DNA from 4 places in the Promicromonospora sp. NPDC050880 genome. Region 4 is predicted to be linked to each of the others. Evidence: riboswitches for the same ligand, from Rfam matches in the RefSeq annotation. Region 4 holds a riboswitch; each other region holds the start of a gene.
The links. Region 4 has a riboswitch for cyclic di-AMP ahead of ACIBBF_RS12105 (C40 family peptidase). Riboswitches for the same ligand answer to the same signal wherever they lie in the genome.
Positions count from the first base shown of each region.

Region 1 (4,186 bases), on a different contig from region 4:
AGAACGCGAGCATGGCGTGGTCGATCCCGCGCAGCACCTCGAACGCCGCGCCGGTCACCATCGTCTCGGCGCCGAGCACCAGGGCGTTGGCCAGGATCACGCCGAGCACCAGCCGGGTGAACCACCGCTGCTCGAGGAACGCCCTAAGCGCGTCCCGCCAGGTCCGCCGCCCGGCCGGCGCGCCGATCTCCCGGTTCATCCGTCGTCATCTCCTCGTGTGCCCGGAGCCCCCTGCCCCGGCCTTGCCCGCCGCGTGCCCGGCCGAACTATAGCCGCTGACGTATCACGATCTGATGCGCGTAATGTCCCGATATAGACCCGATTCGGCGGGTCCGGTGGCAAGTCGGCGGGATCAGTGCTGAGGTAGTCGCACGTAAGCCATACCACTCTGGAGGAAAACGCCATGGGCTTCTGGGCCTTTCTCATCCTCGGCCTGATCGCGGGCGTCATCGCCCGAATCATCCTCCCGGGCAAGCAGCCGGGCGGTTTCTGGGTCACGCTGCTGCTCGGCGTGCTCGGCGCCATGCTGGGCGGCTGGCTCGGTGGGCTCATCTTCAACATCAGCTTCGACGCGTTCTGGTCGTGGCAGAGCTGGCTGTTCTCGGTGATCGGCGCGATCATCGTGATCCTGATCGTCCAGGCGATCTTCGGTCGGCGTCAGAACGCTTGATCGCGGGACTCCGCACCGCGACGCACCGCGGCCGCGCCGGCACCGTCGTCCTCGTGGCGACGCTGATCGGCGCGGCCGCCGTCGCATGCACGTCCGGTGGCCCCGGGCCGTCGTCCACCCGGGGCCCTGTGCCCGACGACGTGGTCGGGCACCTCCGCGTCGCGGTGGCGCAGGGACGTGAGCAGTACGCGACCCGGGAGATCCGGCTCGAGGTCACCAACGACTCCGACGAGACCCTGACGCTGCTGTCCGGGGCGTTGCGTGCCGACGGCTTCGGGCCGTCCCACCCCACGAAGGAGGGGCGCACGCTGGTGCTGCGTCCCGGGACGACGCGCGCCGTCTACGTCGGGCTGGGCGAGGCACGCTGCACGGAGCCGGCGGGCACGCCCGCCCCGGCCGGCTCACCGCGACCGGAGCCGTCCCCCACGGTGAGCGGGGCGCCGTCCGCCACGATCACGCTCGCCCTCGGCGAGGGGGACGACGCGGGACCGCCCACGGAGGTCGTCGTCGACGACGTGGGCGACCCCGTGGGCCACCTGGCGCGCAACCACGAGGCGGACTGCGCGGTGGCCGCCGTGGCGGCGGGCGTGCGCCTCGCCGTCGACGACGAGGTGCGCGTCGAGACCCGTGACGGGGAGCTGACCGCCCTGGTCACCCTCCGGATCGAGCCGGTCGACGGCGGTCCCGCGGTCACCGTCGACCGGATCGCCGGCACCACCCTGATGAGCAACCCTGACCCGGCGGACGGCGCCTCCGGCTGGGTGGGACGTGACCTGGCGGGGCAGCGGTCCGGCGCCGTCGTGCTCGCCGTCGTCCCCGCGCGCTGCGACGTGCACGCCGTGGCCGAGGACAAGCGCGGCACGTTCCTGCCCGTGTCGGCCAGCGTCGACGGCGTCCCGCAGCGCACGGTCTACGTGCCGATGCCGGACACCGCGCGCTCCGCCTTCTACGACTTCGTCGGGGAGCACTGCGCCTGGCCCGGATGAGCCGGCCCGCCGGTGTGGCGGTGCGGGAACGCGTGAGGCGCCGCCTCCGGCACCGGGCGGGGACCCGGTACGGAGGCGGCGCCTCACGAGCGGAGCGTCAGACGACGCGGATGAAGGTCGGGCTGTTCTGCCACATCTCGGTGTAGCGGACCGGCATGCCGGCGGCCCAGGCCTCGATGATCATGCCGTCGCCCGCGTAGAGGGCCACGTGTCCGGGCGTCCAGACGATGTCGCCGGGCTCCGGGTAGGTGACCTGGTAGCCGGAGCCGAGCAGCGCGCCGGACTGGTGCGGCAGCGAGACGCCGAGCTGCGCGTACACGTACTGGATGAGGCCCGAGCAGTCGAAGCCCGCGGACGGCGAGGCGCCGCCCAGGACGTACGTGATGCCCAGGTAGTTGAAGGCGATGTTGACGGCCTGCGTGCCGACCGGGATCGGGTCCGGTGCGTCGACGGAGACGACGGCGGGGCCCTCGCCCTTCTCGCCGTCGGCACCCGTGGCACCCAGGGCTTCCATCTCGATCGGCATCTTCGCGTCGGCCGGGACGGTCACGGTGGGGGCTGCGGCCACGGCCTGCTTGGCCACGGCGGTGAGGGACTGCAGGTCGGTCGAGTTCAGCTTGGCCGTCTTGACGTCCGTCTTCAGGTCCATCGCGGGCGCCGCGTGCGCGGTGGTGGCGATGGTCGAGATGAGGACGCCGCCGGCGGCGGCGGCGATGGCGCCACGGCGGGCAACGGTGCCGGCGTTCTCGGTGGCGGTACGAGCGAGGATGGTCAGCGGTGTCTGAGCGGGCCGGCTGTCACGATGCCGGCCGCGGGTGGAGTTCGTCACCTAAGGTCTCCTGTACCGCCTGCGAGGTCAGCTGTCGGATTCGGGTGAGGAGTGCACACCCGGCCGCACGGCTACTGGGGGGTTTCCGTCCGGCTTCACCCCGAGGGCGACGATGGTGCTGTCGCCCGGAAGTGGGTCCCCCGCTCCTGTCTCGACGTCTGGTCATGAGCCGGTGACAGGATTCGGCGCCCGGCTCACGGCCCCACCGATGCGGTGGAGCAGAAGTCAAAGTACACACGTTCACCGAAAAAGTCACGATCGGGTTACGCATTACGGTCTGACCCAACGAAGGCGCAGATTTACGCCGTTTCGGTCTTCCTGCGTTATGACCGACATCACATAGATCCGCTACGGTTCGGCGGCATGGGCGACAGCGAGCATCGGATCTCCGCCTGGTGGGCCGTTCCCCTCAGCGCACTCGCCTGGTGGGCCGGAGGTTTCCTGCCGTGGATCGTGCAGGTCTCCTACCAGGTCACAGGCCTGGCCGAGGGTGTGGCGCCGGGGCCGGCCGGCTTTCTACCGCTTCCGTTCGAGGGTGACGACGGCGTGGTCGGCCTGGTCGTCATGGCCCTGATGGGCGGGCTCCTCGCGGGCGTCACCGCCCGCGTCCCGGCGTCCGCCGGCGCGGGTGCGTGCGCCGCGATCGCCGGCACCCTGCTCGCCATGGGGGCCGCGGGCAGCGCCTCCTGGTGGCTCGTCACCCGCGAGGGCCTGCCCGACGACGCCGCACCGCTCGGGATGCTCGTCGTCACCGGCGTGGCCGGTGTCGTGGGCCTCGGTGCGGGGCTGCTGGCAGGGCTCGGTCCCGGCCCTCTGCGCGGCCTCGCCCTGGCGCTGCCGGTGGTGCTCCTCGACGCCTGGGTGTGGGGCTTCGTCCCGGGCCATCCGGTGTCGCCGGTGGGCACGTGGTGGATCCTGGCCGTGGCGCTGGGAGTCGCGTTCGGCCTCGCCGTGGACAGCCGTCCCATCGAGCTGCTGGGGTGGCTGCCGACCGCCGGTGCCGTCTGGGTGCTGCAGGCGGCCGGGCCGGCCCTCCTGGCCGTGCAGGAGAACATCTGGCCGGGCTCGCCGCTGACCGAGGACCCGCTGCTGGCCGTGCGCATCGTCTGGCGTGAGATCGCACCGGCGGCGATCGACTCCGAGGGGCACCAGCTCGGCGCCTGGGTGGTCGCCCTGCTGCTGGGGGCGGCTGTCGCGGCACTGAGGCTGTCCCGGGAGGCGTCGGACGAGGCCGAGCTCACGGAGGCCTGGGCCTGACGTCGGCGCCGCGGCGGTCCCGGCCGCTACTGATTGCGATTGGGTAAATTTCACCCGCAGTGCCCGAACTGCCCTGTTCTATCCCGGTCTGCTGGCCCTAGGTTTGCCCCAGTTCGGGGGCAAACCAGTCCCTGTGCGAACAATGGGGGCATACATGAACAGGAAGTCACTCGTCGGCGCCGCCACCTCCGCGGCACTGGCCGTGGCGGCGCTGGTCGCCGTGGCGCCGGGTGCGCAGGCCGCCACCAACGACCCGTTCCGGGACAAGCAGTGGGGCCTGGACCAGATCAACGCGGAGGCCGCCTGGCCCGTCTCCACCGGCAAGGGCGCGGTGGTGGCGGTGGTCGACACCGGGGTCGACCTCAGGCAGCCCGACCTTGCCGGGCAGCTCCTGCCGGGCGCCACCTTCACCGGCTGCGCCGACGTCCGCCCCTGCGGGAACGG
Region 1 is NZ_JBITFV010000003.1:338,708-342,893, forward strand. Features, by position in the region: gene ACIBBF_RS08230 (ion transporter) at 1-199, opposite strand, end outside; gene ACIBBF_RS08235 (GlsB/YeaQ/YmgE family stress response membrane protein) at 404-670, shown strand; gene ACIBBF_RS08240 (hypothetical protein) at 724-1,656, shown strand; gene ACIBBF_RS08245 (C40 family peptidase) at 1,754-2,485, opposite strand; cyclic di-AMP (ydaO/yuaA leader) riboswitch at 2,487-2,683, opposite strand; gene ACIBBF_RS08250 (hypothetical protein) at 2,849-3,742, shown strand; gene ACIBBF_RS08255 (S8 family serine peptidase) at 3,897-4,186, shown strand, end outside.
Region 1: linked by a shared signal. The riboswitch ahead of ACIBBF_RS08245 (C40 family peptidase) and the one ahead of ACIBBF_RS12105 (C40 family peptidase) in region 4 are both predicted to bind cyclic di-AMP.

Region 2 (4,186 bases), on a different contig from region 4:
GTCACCGTGCCTGGTGCTGCGCGTCGTGCGCCGGGGATCAGGAAGCCGGCAAGCTCTTGTCGAACTTCTTCGCGCGCTGCTCGTACCCCAGCCGCTCGTAGAAGGCGTGCGCGCCCTCGCGCCGGAACGCGGAGGACACCGTGATCCGGACACAGCCGTGGGCGAGCGCCCAGTCCTCGACGGTCGCCACGAGCGCCCGCCCGGCGCCGGTGCCGCGCCGTGTCTCGTCGACCACGAGGGCGGTCAGCTCAGCCACGGGCGCGTCGAGCTCGAACGGACTGCGGACGTGGCCCGCGGCGAACCCGGCCACCGCACCGGACGGGTCCTCCACAGCCACCCAGGCCGCGTCGTACGGGCTCCCGGCCACGCGCGCGAACCGGGCGTCGAGATCAGCGGCGGTCGTGGGGTACCCGAGCTGGCCGAGCAGCGGGGCGACCGCGGGTGAGTCGGCCGGGACGGCGCGTCGGATCTGCACGCCTCATCGTAGGCGGCGTCATCGTGGACGGCCTCAGCCGTCGCCCAGCAGCGCCATCGCCGCCGCCCGGCCGGGGATGCCGCTCACCCCGCCGCCGCGCCGGGCGCCCGCACCCGCCAGCAGCACCCGGCGGTGCTCCGTCTCGACGCCCCACCGCCCGGCGTCGTCGGCGGACTCGGCGAACGGCCAGGCCAGGTCGCGGTGGAAGATGTGCCCGCCGGGCAGCCCGACGTCGCCCTCCAGGTCCACCGGGGTGCGCACCTCCAGGCAGGGCACGCCGTCGGCGTCGTGCGCCAGGACGTCCTCGACCGGTTCGGCCAGCACCGAGTTCAGCGAGGCGAGGGTGGCCGCGAGGGCCCGCTCGCGGGCCCCGTCGGGATCGGCGCGGAAGAGCCGGGCGGGCATGTGCAGCCCGAACAGCGTGATGGTCTGCGCCTCGGTCGCGGCCAGGTCCGGGCCGAGGATCGACCGGTCGGACAGCGTGTGGCAGTAGATCTCGCTCGGCGGCAGGTCGGGCACCCGGCCCGCGGCGGCCTGCGCGTACGCCGTCTGGAGCTGGGTGAGGGACTCGTTGACGTGCAGCGTGCCGCTGAACGCCGCGACCGGGTCCACGCCGTCGCGCAGGCGGGGCAGCCGGTCGAGCAGCATGTTCACCTTGAGCTGCGCGCCCTCGGGGTACGCCGGGGACGTGGTGGCCCCCGCCACGTCCCGCCCGTCGGCCGTGCCCCGGCCGGCAGCGGCCAGGAGCCGGTCGAGCTCGGCCGGCGCACACCCGGCGAGCAGGTGCCCGGCGGTCACGCCCCGGGTGCGCCCGTCGGCGCCGGTCCAGGTGACCTCCACGCCGGTGGCCCCGGGGTCGACGGCGGTGACCGTCGCCGAGGTGACGATCGTGGCGCCGGCGGACACGGCGGCGTCGCGCAGGGCGCCCGAGACGGCGCCCATGCCGCCCACCGGCACGTCCCAGTCGCCGGTCCCGTTGCCGATCACGTGGTACAGGAAGCACCGGTTCTGGCGCAGGGACGCCTCGTCGATGTCGGCGAAGGTGCCGATGAGGCCGTCGGTGGCGGCGATGCCGCGGACCACGTCGTCGGCGAAGGTGCGCCGCAGCAGCGCGCCGAGCGGCTCCTCGAACAGGGCTCGCCAGGCCTCCTCGCCCACGCCGTCGACCACGAGGTCCCGCACGGCCGAGCGTGTGAGCAGGGGTTCGGTGAGCGTCGGCGCGAGGCGGCGGGCGACCTCGGCGGTCGTCGCGTAGAAGCGGCCCCACGCCTCGAAGTCCGCGTCGGCTCCGGTCAGGCTCCGGAACGAGGCCCGCGTGGCGGCGTCGTCCCCCGTATCGACGAGGAGGCCGCCGTCGGCCACGGGCGTGTAGGAGGACCAGCGCCGCCGCCGCAGCGTGACCGGCAGCCCGAGCTCGGTGACCACGCGCCGCGGCAGCAGCGAGACCAGGTAGGAGTAGCGCGACAGGCGCGCGTCGACACCCGCGAAGGGGCGGGCCGAGACGGCGGCGCCGCCCACGTGGTCGGCGCGCTCCAGGACGAGCACCGACCGTCCGCTGCGAGCGGCGTACGCCGCGGCGGTGAGGCCGTTGTGCCCGCCGCCCACGACGACGGCGTCGTACCGGGAGTGCAGGCGCGGGGACGCGGTGGGATCGACCATGGCGGACATGGTGACACGGAACTCATTGCCAAGAGAGTTCCATCACAGGACGGTATGTGACCTAATCGTGACATTTGCCAGGGACCCCGGTACGGTCGGTCTCACCTCTCCAGAAGCGGGGAGGTCCAGGTCCGGACGCCGAGCCCTGTCACCGGACCTGAGCAGCTACGACGTGACAGGGGCGGGGGAACCAGGTAAGCCGGGCACGCGAGTGTCCTCGGGGTGAAGCCTCGTACGAGGCCGGGTGATCGAACTCCCCATCCGAACCCGACAGCTCACCTCGTAGGCGTCCGAGGAGATCACTGGTGACCGTACTCACCGACCGCACCCACGACTGGGCGGACGACCAGGCAGACCGTCCCGCCAGCCGGGGTCGGCACCGCGCCGAGGGCCCCGCTCTCACCCCCTTCACCGCACTCACCCAGACCGCCGCCGAGAATGCCGCCCGCACGGGCGCCATCGCGGTCGTCACCTCCGGCATGCTGGCCTCGGTCTTCACCCAGACCGCCCACACCGCGCCCGCCGAGTCGCACACCCAGGCCACGCTCGCGAACGCCACGCCGGTCAGCAACACCGTCGACACCACGATCTCGGCCGGCCTGGCCGAGAACCTGGTCACCAAGGTCAAGGTCACGCAGAACGCCGACTTCTGGGCCGAGAGCGGCCGCGTGTCGGTGACCCCGTACGCCGAGACCGAGGAAGGCATCGCCGAGGCGAAGGCGAAGGCCGAGGCCGAGGCACGCGCCAAGGCCGAGGCGGAGGCCAAGGCCCGCGCCGAGGCCGAGGCCGCCGCCGCGGCGGAAGCAGCGGCCGCCGCCGCAGCCGCTGCGGAGGCCGAGGCGGAGGCCGCTGCGGCAGCAGCCGTGGAGGCCGAGGCGGAGGCCGCTGCGGCAGCAGCCGTGGAGAGCTCCGCCGACCTGGGCCAGCAGGCCGTCAACCTGGCCCTCGAGTACGTGGGCGTGCCCTACGTGTGGGGCGGAGCCTCCCCCAGTGGCTTCGACTGCTCCGGGCTCATCCAGTACGTCTACGCGCAGCTCGGGATCGACCTCCCGCACAGCTCGAGCTCGATGGCGACCGTGGGCTACCAGGTCTCCGCCGCCGAGGCGCAGCCCGGTGACATCGTCTGGACGTCCGGCCACGTCTCCCTCTACGCGGGCGACGGCATGGTGGTCGAGGCCCAGCAGGAGGGCGTCCCCGTGCACTACACGGAGATGTGGCAGAACAACCCGGTCTACATCCGGGTGACGGGCTGACCCTCCCGGTCCCGGAACGCCCGCCTGGTCCCCCGGCCCGGCGGGCGTTCCGCGTCGTGGGTGCACACCCGCGCCCGTCCGGTAACGTCCCCGGCGTGAAGATCCTCGTACCGGACGTACCGTTCGACCTCGACTTCCCGTCCCGCCTGCCCGACGGCGGAGCCTCCTTCGCGCCCGGCGGCCCCGACAGCGTGGTCGCCTACGCGATGAACGAGCCGGTCCCCGAGGAACACACCGACGCCGACGTGCTGGTCACCTGGTCCAGCCCGCCGAAGGTCGTCGCCGACGCCGCCCGCCGGCTCACCCGCGTGCGCTGGGTGCAGACCCTGACCGCGGGGCCGGACGTCGTGCTCCGAGCCGGGTTCGCGCCCGACGTCGTCGTCTCCTCGGGCCAGTCGCTGCACGACGACACCGTGGCCGAGCACGCCCTCGCCCTGATCCTGGCCACCGTGCGCCGCATCGACGTCTCGCTCGCCGCCCAGCAGGAGCACCGCTGGGCCAAGGAGATCACGTTCGCCCAGGCCGACCCGGTCACCGGCCGCGAGTACACGCTCGACGAGGCACGGGTGACGATCTGGGGCTTCGGCTCGATCGCCCTGCGGCTCGCCCCGCTGCTGACCGCGCTCGGTGCCCAGGTCACCGGCGTCGCCTCCCGTGCCGGTGAGCGCGCCGGGTACCCGGTGGTCGGAGCAGACGGTCTGGAGGCCCAGCTCGCCGAGACCGACCTGCTGGTCTCGCTGCTGCCCGCCCTGCCCACCACCCGGTACATCCTCGACGCCCGCCTGCTGGGCCTGCTCCC
Region 2 is NZ_JBITFV010000002.1:439,936-444,121, forward strand. Features, by position in the region: gene ACIBBF_RS05845 (GNAT family N-acetyltransferase) at 38-475, opposite strand; gene ACIBBF_RS05850 (phytoene desaturase family protein) at 509-2,134, opposite strand; cyclic di-AMP (ydaO/yuaA leader) riboswitch at 2,261-2,439, shown strand; gene ACIBBF_RS05855 (C40 family peptidase) at 2,440-3,387, shown strand; gene ACIBBF_RS05860 (NAD(P)-dependent oxidoreductase) at 3,483-4,186, shown strand, end outside.
Region 2: linked by a shared signal. The riboswitch ahead of ACIBBF_RS05855 (C40 family peptidase) and the one ahead of ACIBBF_RS12105 (C40 family peptidase) in region 4 are both predicted to bind cyclic di-AMP.

Region 3 (4,186 bases), on a different contig from region 4:
GCCGAGCGTGCCCACCAGCACGAGGATCGCCCCGACCGCCCACAGCCCCGAGTCGTCGCTCGCCGCGGCCTGGATCGTCCAGGCCGTGGTGAAGGGCAGCGCGACGCCGAGCACCGCGAGCCAGGCCGGCACGAGCAGGGATCCGATGACCACCAGGCCGACGAGCGCGACGACGCACGCGACGACCTGGACCGTGCCGTAGGGACCGGTGACGGCGCCGGTCACGGGGTCGACGTCCTGGGTCGTGTCCTGGCCGAGGGCCCACCAGGTGGTGACCGAGAGTACGACGAGCGTGAACGTGGCAAGAGCGATGAAGGAGGGGTTCCGCGTCGTCATGGCTCCATTGTGCAGTGGCCCGGCCCCGGGCGTGCCCGCCGGCTCGTCATGCCGTCCGCACCCAGGGCGGCGGACCGGTGGTCGCACCCGCGCACGCGTCGGACGGGGAACCCGCCCTGCTCAGCCCTCGCTCGTGACCGAACGCCGTGCCTCGTCCCGGAACTTCGCGGGGGACGCCCCGACCACGCGGCGGAACGCGGTGCTGAACGCGCTCTCGGACTGGTAGCCCGTGGCCCGCGCGAGCTCCGAGATCGACAGCGTGTCCCGGGCAAGGGCGTCGCGCGCGAGGCTCATGCGCCACTGGATCAGGTACTCCAGGGGCGGCACCCCGACGTGGCTCTTGAACGACTGGGCGAACGCGGAACGCGACATGTGGCTCAGCTCGGCGAGCTCCTGGAGGCTCCAGGAGTGGGCCACGTCCGCGTGCACCGCGCGCAGGGCGGTGCCGATGCCGTCGTCGTTGAGCGCACCCAGCCAGCCGGTGGGCCGGTCGGTCTGGCCGGCGTGCGCGCGCAGCATGTGCACGAGCAGGATCTGCGCGAGGTGGTTCTGCACCAGCGGCCCGCCGGCGGCAGCGGAACCGACCTCGGTGGCCAGGTGGTCGATGAGCTGACCGAGCCGTGCGCCGTGCGGATCGGCGGCGCGGACGATCACGAGCGGCGGCAGCAGGTCGGTCAGGAGCGCCGCGTTCTGCTCGTCGAACCCGATGTGCCCCACGCAGAGGTAGACGTCCTGGTCGGACTCCGGGCCGATCCGCACGAACCCGTCCACGGCCTCCGCCCACACCTCCTGCGCGGGGCGCGGACGGGCTCCGGGCGTGCTGGCCAGGACGTAGGGCGGCGGGTTGCCCAGCATGAAGGTGTCGCCCTCGCGCAGGAGCACGGGTTCGTGCCCGTCCAGGGTCAGCCAGCACGTGCCACGGACCAGGCCGCCGATCCGCACGTGCAGGAAGGTCTCGAAGCGCAGCGCCCACTCGCCCACGGCCCGGAGGCTCGGGCCGACCACCGTGCGAGGCCGCAGCAGACCGATCGCATCGGCCACCGGGTCCTGAAAGCCCAGCATCGACGACACCTCCTGGACGATACGTCAAGAATTCGCGGGCAGGCGCCATGGATCGTACAGGATGGTCACGGCCCGGGCGTGGGCCCCGTGGAACCTGGACGGATAAACCTTTCGTGCCGGTCGACCGCCCGATGGCACCATCGAACCGTGATCGATCCCGGACTGAGCGGAAAGACCGTCCTGGTGACCGGCGGCGGCATGAACATCGGCGCAGCCGTCTCCCGCGCCTTCGCCGCACAGGGTGCGCGCGTGGCCGTGCACCACGTGGGCGGCTCGGCGTCAGGATCCCGCGAGCACGCGCGCGCCGCCACCGACGAGGTCCACGCCTTCGTGGCGTCCCTGCCCGGCGCCGTCGCCGTCGAGGCCGACTTCCTCGTGCCGGGCGCCGCCGCGCGGCTCATGGACCAGGTCACCGCACGGCTCGGTCCGGTCGACGTGCTCGTGAACAACGCCGCGCACGCCGAGGAGTCCGACTCGTTCGACACCGTCGGCGAGGCCGGGTTCGAACGCACCTACCGCGTCAACGCCGTGGTGCCCGCGATGCTCGTCGCCGAGCTCGCGCGCCGGCTGCCCGACGACGCCGCACCGGGCGGCGTCTCCGTCGTCAACATCTCGACCGACGCCGCCCGCGGCTTTCCCGGGCAGGTCTCCTACGGCACCTCGAAGGCGGCACTCGAGTCGCTGACGCGCGGCGCCGCCGTCGACCTCGGCCCGAGGATCCGGGTCAACGCCGTGGCGCCGGGGCCGGTGCAGACCGGATGGATGAGTGACGAGCTCGTGGACGCCGTCGTGCCGGCGATCCCCCTGGGCCGGGTCGGCGACCCGGCCGACATCGCCGATGCGGTGGTCTTCCTGGCCTCGCACCAGGCCAGGTGGATCACCGGCCAGGTGGTGCAGGTCGCGGGCGGGCACTTCCTCTAGCTCGCCGGGCGACGCGCGGCCGTTACTCTTTCGTGACATCCCGGTGCAGACGGGGTACATTCGTGGCGGCCCGCCGTGCGGCGGGACGTCCTGGCGGGCGCCGAGCCCTGTCACCGCCCGGAGTCACCGACGAACCACAGGACAGGGACGGGGGACCCACTTCCGGGCACTGCGGTGTCCTCGGGGTGAAGTCGGCGGACGTCGTCCGTCGGCCGGGTCAGTCTCCGACCCGAACCCGACAGCTAACCTCGCAGGCGCCGGGAGATACGTTCCATGCCATCGAAGACCCTCGGGCACCTGCCAGCGCCTCCACACCTTTCCCCACGTCGGGGAGCACGATGAGGCACGGGCAGGAGCGATCCCTGCCGCAGTCCTTCGCGCCGCGTCCGGCACCTGCCCGGCGAACGCGCGGGCGCCACAGCAAGGGGCGGCACGCCGCGCCGGCACGGCGGCCGCGGACCTCGATGCTGGGCCGGCTGCCCCTCACTCTCGGCGTCGGCCTCGCCCTCGCCTCGACGACGTCGTTCACCGCCGCCTCCTTCGGCGCGCCGGGAACCGGTGAGCCCCTCCTCTCTGCGCCCGACGGCGCGGCCGCGCTCACGGGCGCGGGCCCGGCGTCGGCGGCCCTGGCCGATCGGAGCAGCGGAGCCTCGCGGAGCCAGGAGCGCACGTCGCTCGAGCGGTCCGCCGGCGTCACGGTCCCTGGCGACGCGGTGCTGCCCGTCGAGAAGTCGGCTCCCGTGCAGGTCGAAGCACCTCCGGTGCTGCCCGGCTGCGACGGCGTGGCCACGGGCGAGGGTCTCAACGGCCAGCTTCCCGTCAGCGAGCTGTGCGACCTCTGGGACGGCTACCCGCCGATCCGCGCCGACGCGGCGGTGGCCCTGGCGCGTCTCAACCAGGCCTACACCGAGCAGTTCGGCGAGTCGCTCTGCCTCACGGACGGCTACCGCAGCTACGCGCAGCAGGTCGCGGCCAAGGCGGCGAAGCCCACCCTGACGGCGACCCCTGGCACCTCGAACCACGGCTGGGGTCTGGCGGTGGACATCTGTGCCGACGGCTACGCCGGCGAGCGCTGGGACTGGCTCAAGGCGAACGCGCCCGAGTACGGGTGGGACAACCCGCTCTGGGCCCAGGCCGGCGGTGCCGGCCCCTACGAGCCGTGGCACTGGGAGTTCACGGCCGCGGTGACGGACGCCGCCCGATGAGCCGCCGGGTGCGGACGGCGGGGGTGTGATGAGCCCGACCCGTCGCCTGCGTGCGCTCCTCGCCGGACCTGGTTCGGGGTCGGCGGGAGTGCTGTCCGTGCTGTTCCTCGTGCTCGCCGTGCTGGGTGGGCCGGTCGTGTGCGGCATCCATGCCGACGAGCACCCGCAGGCGCATCACGGTTCAGCCGTCGAGGCGGCGTCCGGCCCGGCAGGCGGCCTGGTCCCGGCGGACCGCGCCGAGCCCACGTCCGACGGCGGCGAGGCGCACTGCTCGGACCACGGCCGCGCGACGGCGCAGACCGACCCCGTCGTGTCGTCGTCGTCCGGTCTGGCCGCCGTCGCCGAGCCCGCGGTGCAGGGGATCGCGCCCGTCCTGGCGTACCCGGACCACCGGACCGCGCCGGGCGTGGTGCGCCCGGCCGCGCCGAGCCTGCACGCCCTGGGGATCTGCCGGACGTAGGACGCCGGCCACGTCGACGCCGAGGCGTCGACCGCCGGCGCGCCGCCCACCGACGGGCCGCGCGTGGTTCTTCGTTCGAGCAGAAAGGCCGATCTTCTGATGGACCCCACGATCTCTGCTGCCCCGACCGCACGCGGTCGGGGCAGGCACCGGGCGGTACGCCGCCCCTTGTTCACCACCACCGCCCAGGTGGCGGCCGTGC
Region 3 is NZ_JBITFV010000001.1:6,910-11,095, forward strand. Features, by position in the region: gene ACIBBF_RS00060 (hypothetical protein) at 1-336, opposite strand, end outside; gene ACIBBF_RS00065 (AraC family transcriptional regulator) at 457-1,398, opposite strand; gene ACIBBF_RS00070 (SDR family NAD(P)-dependent oxidoreductase) at 1,546-2,319, shown strand; cyclic di-AMP (ydaO/yuaA leader) riboswitch at 2,437-2,590, shown strand; gene ACIBBF_RS00075 (M15 family metallopeptidase) at 2,658-3,524, shown strand; gene ACIBBF_RS00080 (hypothetical protein) at 3,553-3,984, shown strand; gene ACIBBF_RS00085 (C40 family peptidase) at 4,153-4,186, shown strand, end outside.
Region 3: linked by a shared signal. The riboswitch ahead of ACIBBF_RS00075 (M15 family metallopeptidase) and the one ahead of ACIBBF_RS12105 (C40 family peptidase) in region 4 are both predicted to bind cyclic di-AMP.

Region 4 (4,186 bases):
CGTCCGGCCCGGCCGGGCGCACCACCGGGGCCATCGCGCCGGTCGAGGTCTCGTTGTGCGGCGTCGCGTAGGTGTCGACGTCGTCCGCCGGGGCGAGGTAGGCCACTGCACCGGGCTCGGCGGAGATGACCTGGGACGGCTCCAGGAAGGGCGCGCGCGACGTGGCCCTGGCGAACTTGCCGCCGAACTCGCCGAACTCGGCGTGCTGCGCCTTGCGCTCGACGAGGCACAGCGTGGCGATGTCCCAGAAGGCGGTGGCGCCGCCGTTGCCGAGCGCGACCTCGTACCCGTCGGGCGCGCCGAGCAGCTCCGTGACACCCTCACGGATACGGCGCACCAGGTCCTTCACGGGCGGACGCCGGTGTGAGGTACCGAGCACGTGCGCGTTCGCCACGAGATGATCGACCTGGCCGGGACGTACCTTGGACGGGCCGGAGCCGAATCGGCCGTCGGCGGGCAGCAGCTGTGTCGGGATTGTCAGTGGCACAGAACTAGACTAGAACCTGGGCCGACGCCCGGGCCGTACGTGTCCAGGGCGACTGGGCGGCTGGGCGCACGACGGGAGCAGACGTGACGGATCTGATCGACACCACCGAGATGTATCTCAAGACCATCTACGAGCTCGACGAGGAAGGCATCACGCCTCTGCGCGCGCGCATCGCGGAGCGTCTGGGGCACTCCGGGCCCACGGTGTCGCAGACGGTCGCGCGCATGGAGCGTGACGGCCTCGTGATCGTGACCGGCGACCGGCACCTCGAGCTGACCGAGCTGGGCCACGACAAGGCGATGCGCGTGATGCGCAAGCACCGCCTCGCGGAGCGCCTGCTGACCGACGTCATCAAGCTCGACTGGGAGCACGTGCACGTCGAGGCCTGCCGCTGGGAGCACGTCATGAGCGACCTCGTCGAGAAGCGCCTGGTGGGCCTGCTCGACCACCCGCACCACGACCCGTACGGCAACCCGATCCCGGGGCTGTCCGAGCTGGGCGAGGCCTACACCGACGTCCCGTTCCTGAGCGGTGTGATCTCGCTGCCGTCGGCGTTCGAGGCGGCGGCGAAGAAGGGCGTCAAGGGCGAGCCGCTCGCGGCGTCGCTCACCCGGATCGCCGAGCCGCTGCAGACCGACGTCGACCTGCTCGCACGCCTGGCGGACGCCGGCCTGGTCCCCGGGTCACGCATCACGGCCGAGCACAGCGACGGCACCTACACCGTGACCGTCGACGGCGCCGACACCGCGCTCGAGCTCGGCGAGGACCTGGCGCGCCACCTCTTCGTGGCCACTGCCTGACGACCGGCGGACGGCCGGTCCGAACCGTCCACTTTGTCGGAAAGGTGCCACCGCAGATCCGACACGTCATGGCATTCGTTGCCGGAACGTGACATCAGGTGTGAGGTCCGGTACGTTCGGAACGCTCACACGGAGCTTCATCCGCGAGAGTCCTCGGACGGACGCCGAACTCTGTCACCGGCCGGGGCCCCAAGACGACCGCATGACAGAGGCGGGGGACCCACCATCGGGCGCCAGGGTGCGTCCTCGGGGTGAAGCCGGGCAGTCCGCAGGGAGTGCACGGCCGGGTGATTTCTCCCACCCGAACCCGACAGCTGACCTCGAAGGCGTACAAGGAGAGGTACTACGTGACTGCACGTACGACCCGCGCACGCCATCGGGCTGCGCGACGCCCCGTGACTCCGCTCACCGAGCTCGCCCAGAACGCCGCCGTCGGTCGCCGTACCGCGGTCGCCGCCGCCGGTGGCGCACTCCTCGTCTCGACCTTCGGTGGCGCGATGGCCGCCCAGGCCGCTCCGATGGAGACCGGCCACGCGAAGATGAACTCGGTCGACCTGAACGCGCTGACGACGCAGGCCCGGGAGGCGCTGTCCAACGCCCCCGTGGTGACCGTCGCGCCGGACGCCGAGCTGACCGTCGAGAAGTCCGCGGTCTCCGTGATCTCGGCGGCCGACAACGAGGAGTACCAGGCGGAGCTCGCCGAGCAGGAGGCGGCCGAGGCCGCCGAGGCAGCCGCCGCCGAGGCCGCGGAGGCAGCAGCAGAGGCGGCGGAGACCGCCACCGCGTCGGTCGACGTCCCGGCGTCGGCCATCGGCAACTCCGTGATCTCCATCGCCAGCCGCTACATCGGCGTCCCGTACGTCTCCGGTGGCGCCAGCCCGAGCGGCTTCGACTGCTCCGGCTTCACCCAGTACGTCTACGGCCAGCTCGGCATCTCGCTGCCGCACTCGTCGTCCTCGCAGCCGGGCTACGGCACCATCGTGCCGGCCTCCGAGGCGCAGCCGGGCGACCTGATGTGGACCCCGGGCCACGTCTCCATCTACGCCGGCGGCAACACCATGATCGACGCCTCCAAGCCGGGCACCGTGGTCGACTTCCGCCCGATCTGGCAGTCGAACCCGACGTTCGTCCGCATGGGCTGACCCCCGCGGGTCGTACAGAGCGCCCGTCCGCCGCCCCGTGCCGGGGTGTGCGGGCGGGCGCTCTGGTATGAGGTTCCTGGTACCGCGTCCCATGAGGGCGTCGCCGCCGGTAGCGTTGGGAGTGCAAGGGTGCACTGCCGAGGAAAGGGCTGGGCGATGACACGATCCGAGGTCGTACTGGTCGGGGTGGACGGATCGGCCGCGAGCCTGCACGCGTTGGACTGGGCCACCGCTTACGCGCACCGCGTGGGCTGGTCGCTGCACATCGTGTGCAGCTACTCGCTGCCGTCGTTCACGGCGGCGTCGCTCGACGGGGGCTACGCGGCCCTCGACGACACCACCATCCAGGAGGGCGCGAAGTCCGTCCTTGCCGAGGCGGAGGCCCGCGTCGCCGACGCCGGGGTCCGCGCCACCACGGAGGTGGCCACGGGCGACGCGGCCGGCGTGCTCGTCGAGCTGTCGGCGGACTACGGCCTCGCCGTCGTCGGCACCCGCGGCCGGGGCGGTTTCACGGAGCGGCTGCTGGGTACGGTGTCGTCGGCCCTGCCGGCCCACGCGCAGTGTCCTGTCGTCGTGGTCCCGCTGCGAGCCGAGGCGAACCGGGGTGTCCCCTGGAACACGGCCGACGCCGGAACGCCGGCGTCGGGCACGGAGCCGACGGGCGTCGCACCCGGGGCGGCCGAGATCCGGGAGGTGCGCCGCATCGTCGTCGGCGTCGACGGGTCGCCGCAGGCCGAGCGGGCGCTGCAGCACGCGATCGTGCAGGCCAACGCGTGGGGCGCCGAGCTGACCGCCGTGACCGGGGTGCCCGTCGGCAACACCGGGTTCCTGGCGTGGCTGCCCTCGTCCATCGACCGCGAGCAGGTGCTGGCGGACGTCGGCGCCGGGATGGACGTGCTGGTCGACCGGTACGAGGCGGAGAACCCTGGGCTGCGGATCCGGCGGATCGTGCTCGACGGCACGGGGGCCGAGCTGCTCACGGAGTTCTCGACGGCGTCGGACCTCGTGGTGGTGGGTTCACGCGGGCGCGGTGGGTTCCGCGGGCTGCTGCTGGGCTCGACCAGCCAGGCCGTGCTGCACCACTCGGCGTGCCCGGTCCTGGTGATCAACAAGCACTGCCAGGACTGACCTCTCCGACGCCCTGCACAGGTCAGGCGCCCAGGTCGCTCCGGTGACCTGGGCGCCTGACGCGTGGGCGGGTCAGGGCCGGGCAGCCTCCGCGGCGGCCAGGAGGACGCACGTCGCCACGCCGTCCATCGCCGCGCGGACCTCGTCCAGCGGCGGCATCGAGGGCGCGAGGCGCACGTTCTTGTTCTCCGGGTCCTTCCCGTACGGGTGCGTGGCGCCGGCCGGCGTGAGCGCGATGCCCGCCTCCTTGGCGAGCTGCACCACGCGCGACGCCGTGCCCGGCGCGACGTCGAGCGACACGAAGTAGCCACCCTTCGGCTCCGTCCACGACGCGATGCCGTACCCGCCCAGGCGCTCGGCGAGGATCTGCACCACCGCCTCGAACTTGGGCGCCAGGATCTCGCGGTGCTTGCGCATGTGCGCGCGGACGCCGTCGGCCGAGCCGAAGAACATGGCGTGCCGCAGGTGGTTGACCTTGTCCGGGCCGATCGACGCGACCGACAGGTGCTTCTTGTACCAGGCGATGTTGGCCGGCGAGCTGCCGAGGAACGCGACGCCCGAACCCGCGAACGTGATCTTGGACGTGGACGCGAACAGGAGCACGCGGTCCGGGTGGCCGGCCTCCGCGG
Region 4 is NZ_JBITFV010000005.1:308,170-312,355, forward strand. Features, by position in the region: gene serC (phosphoserine transaminase) at 1-481, opposite strand, end outside; gene ACIBBF_RS12100 (iron dependent repressor, metal binding and dimerization domain protein) at 571-1,287, shown strand; cyclic di-AMP (ydaO/yuaA leader) riboswitch at 1,440-1,632, shown strand; gene ACIBBF_RS12105 (C40 family peptidase) at 1,683-2,429, shown strand; gene ACIBBF_RS12110 (universal stress protein) at 2,586-3,557, shown strand; gene ACIBBF_RS12115 (aminotransferase class I/II-fold pyridoxal phosphate-dependent enzyme) at 3,630-4,186, opposite strand, start outside.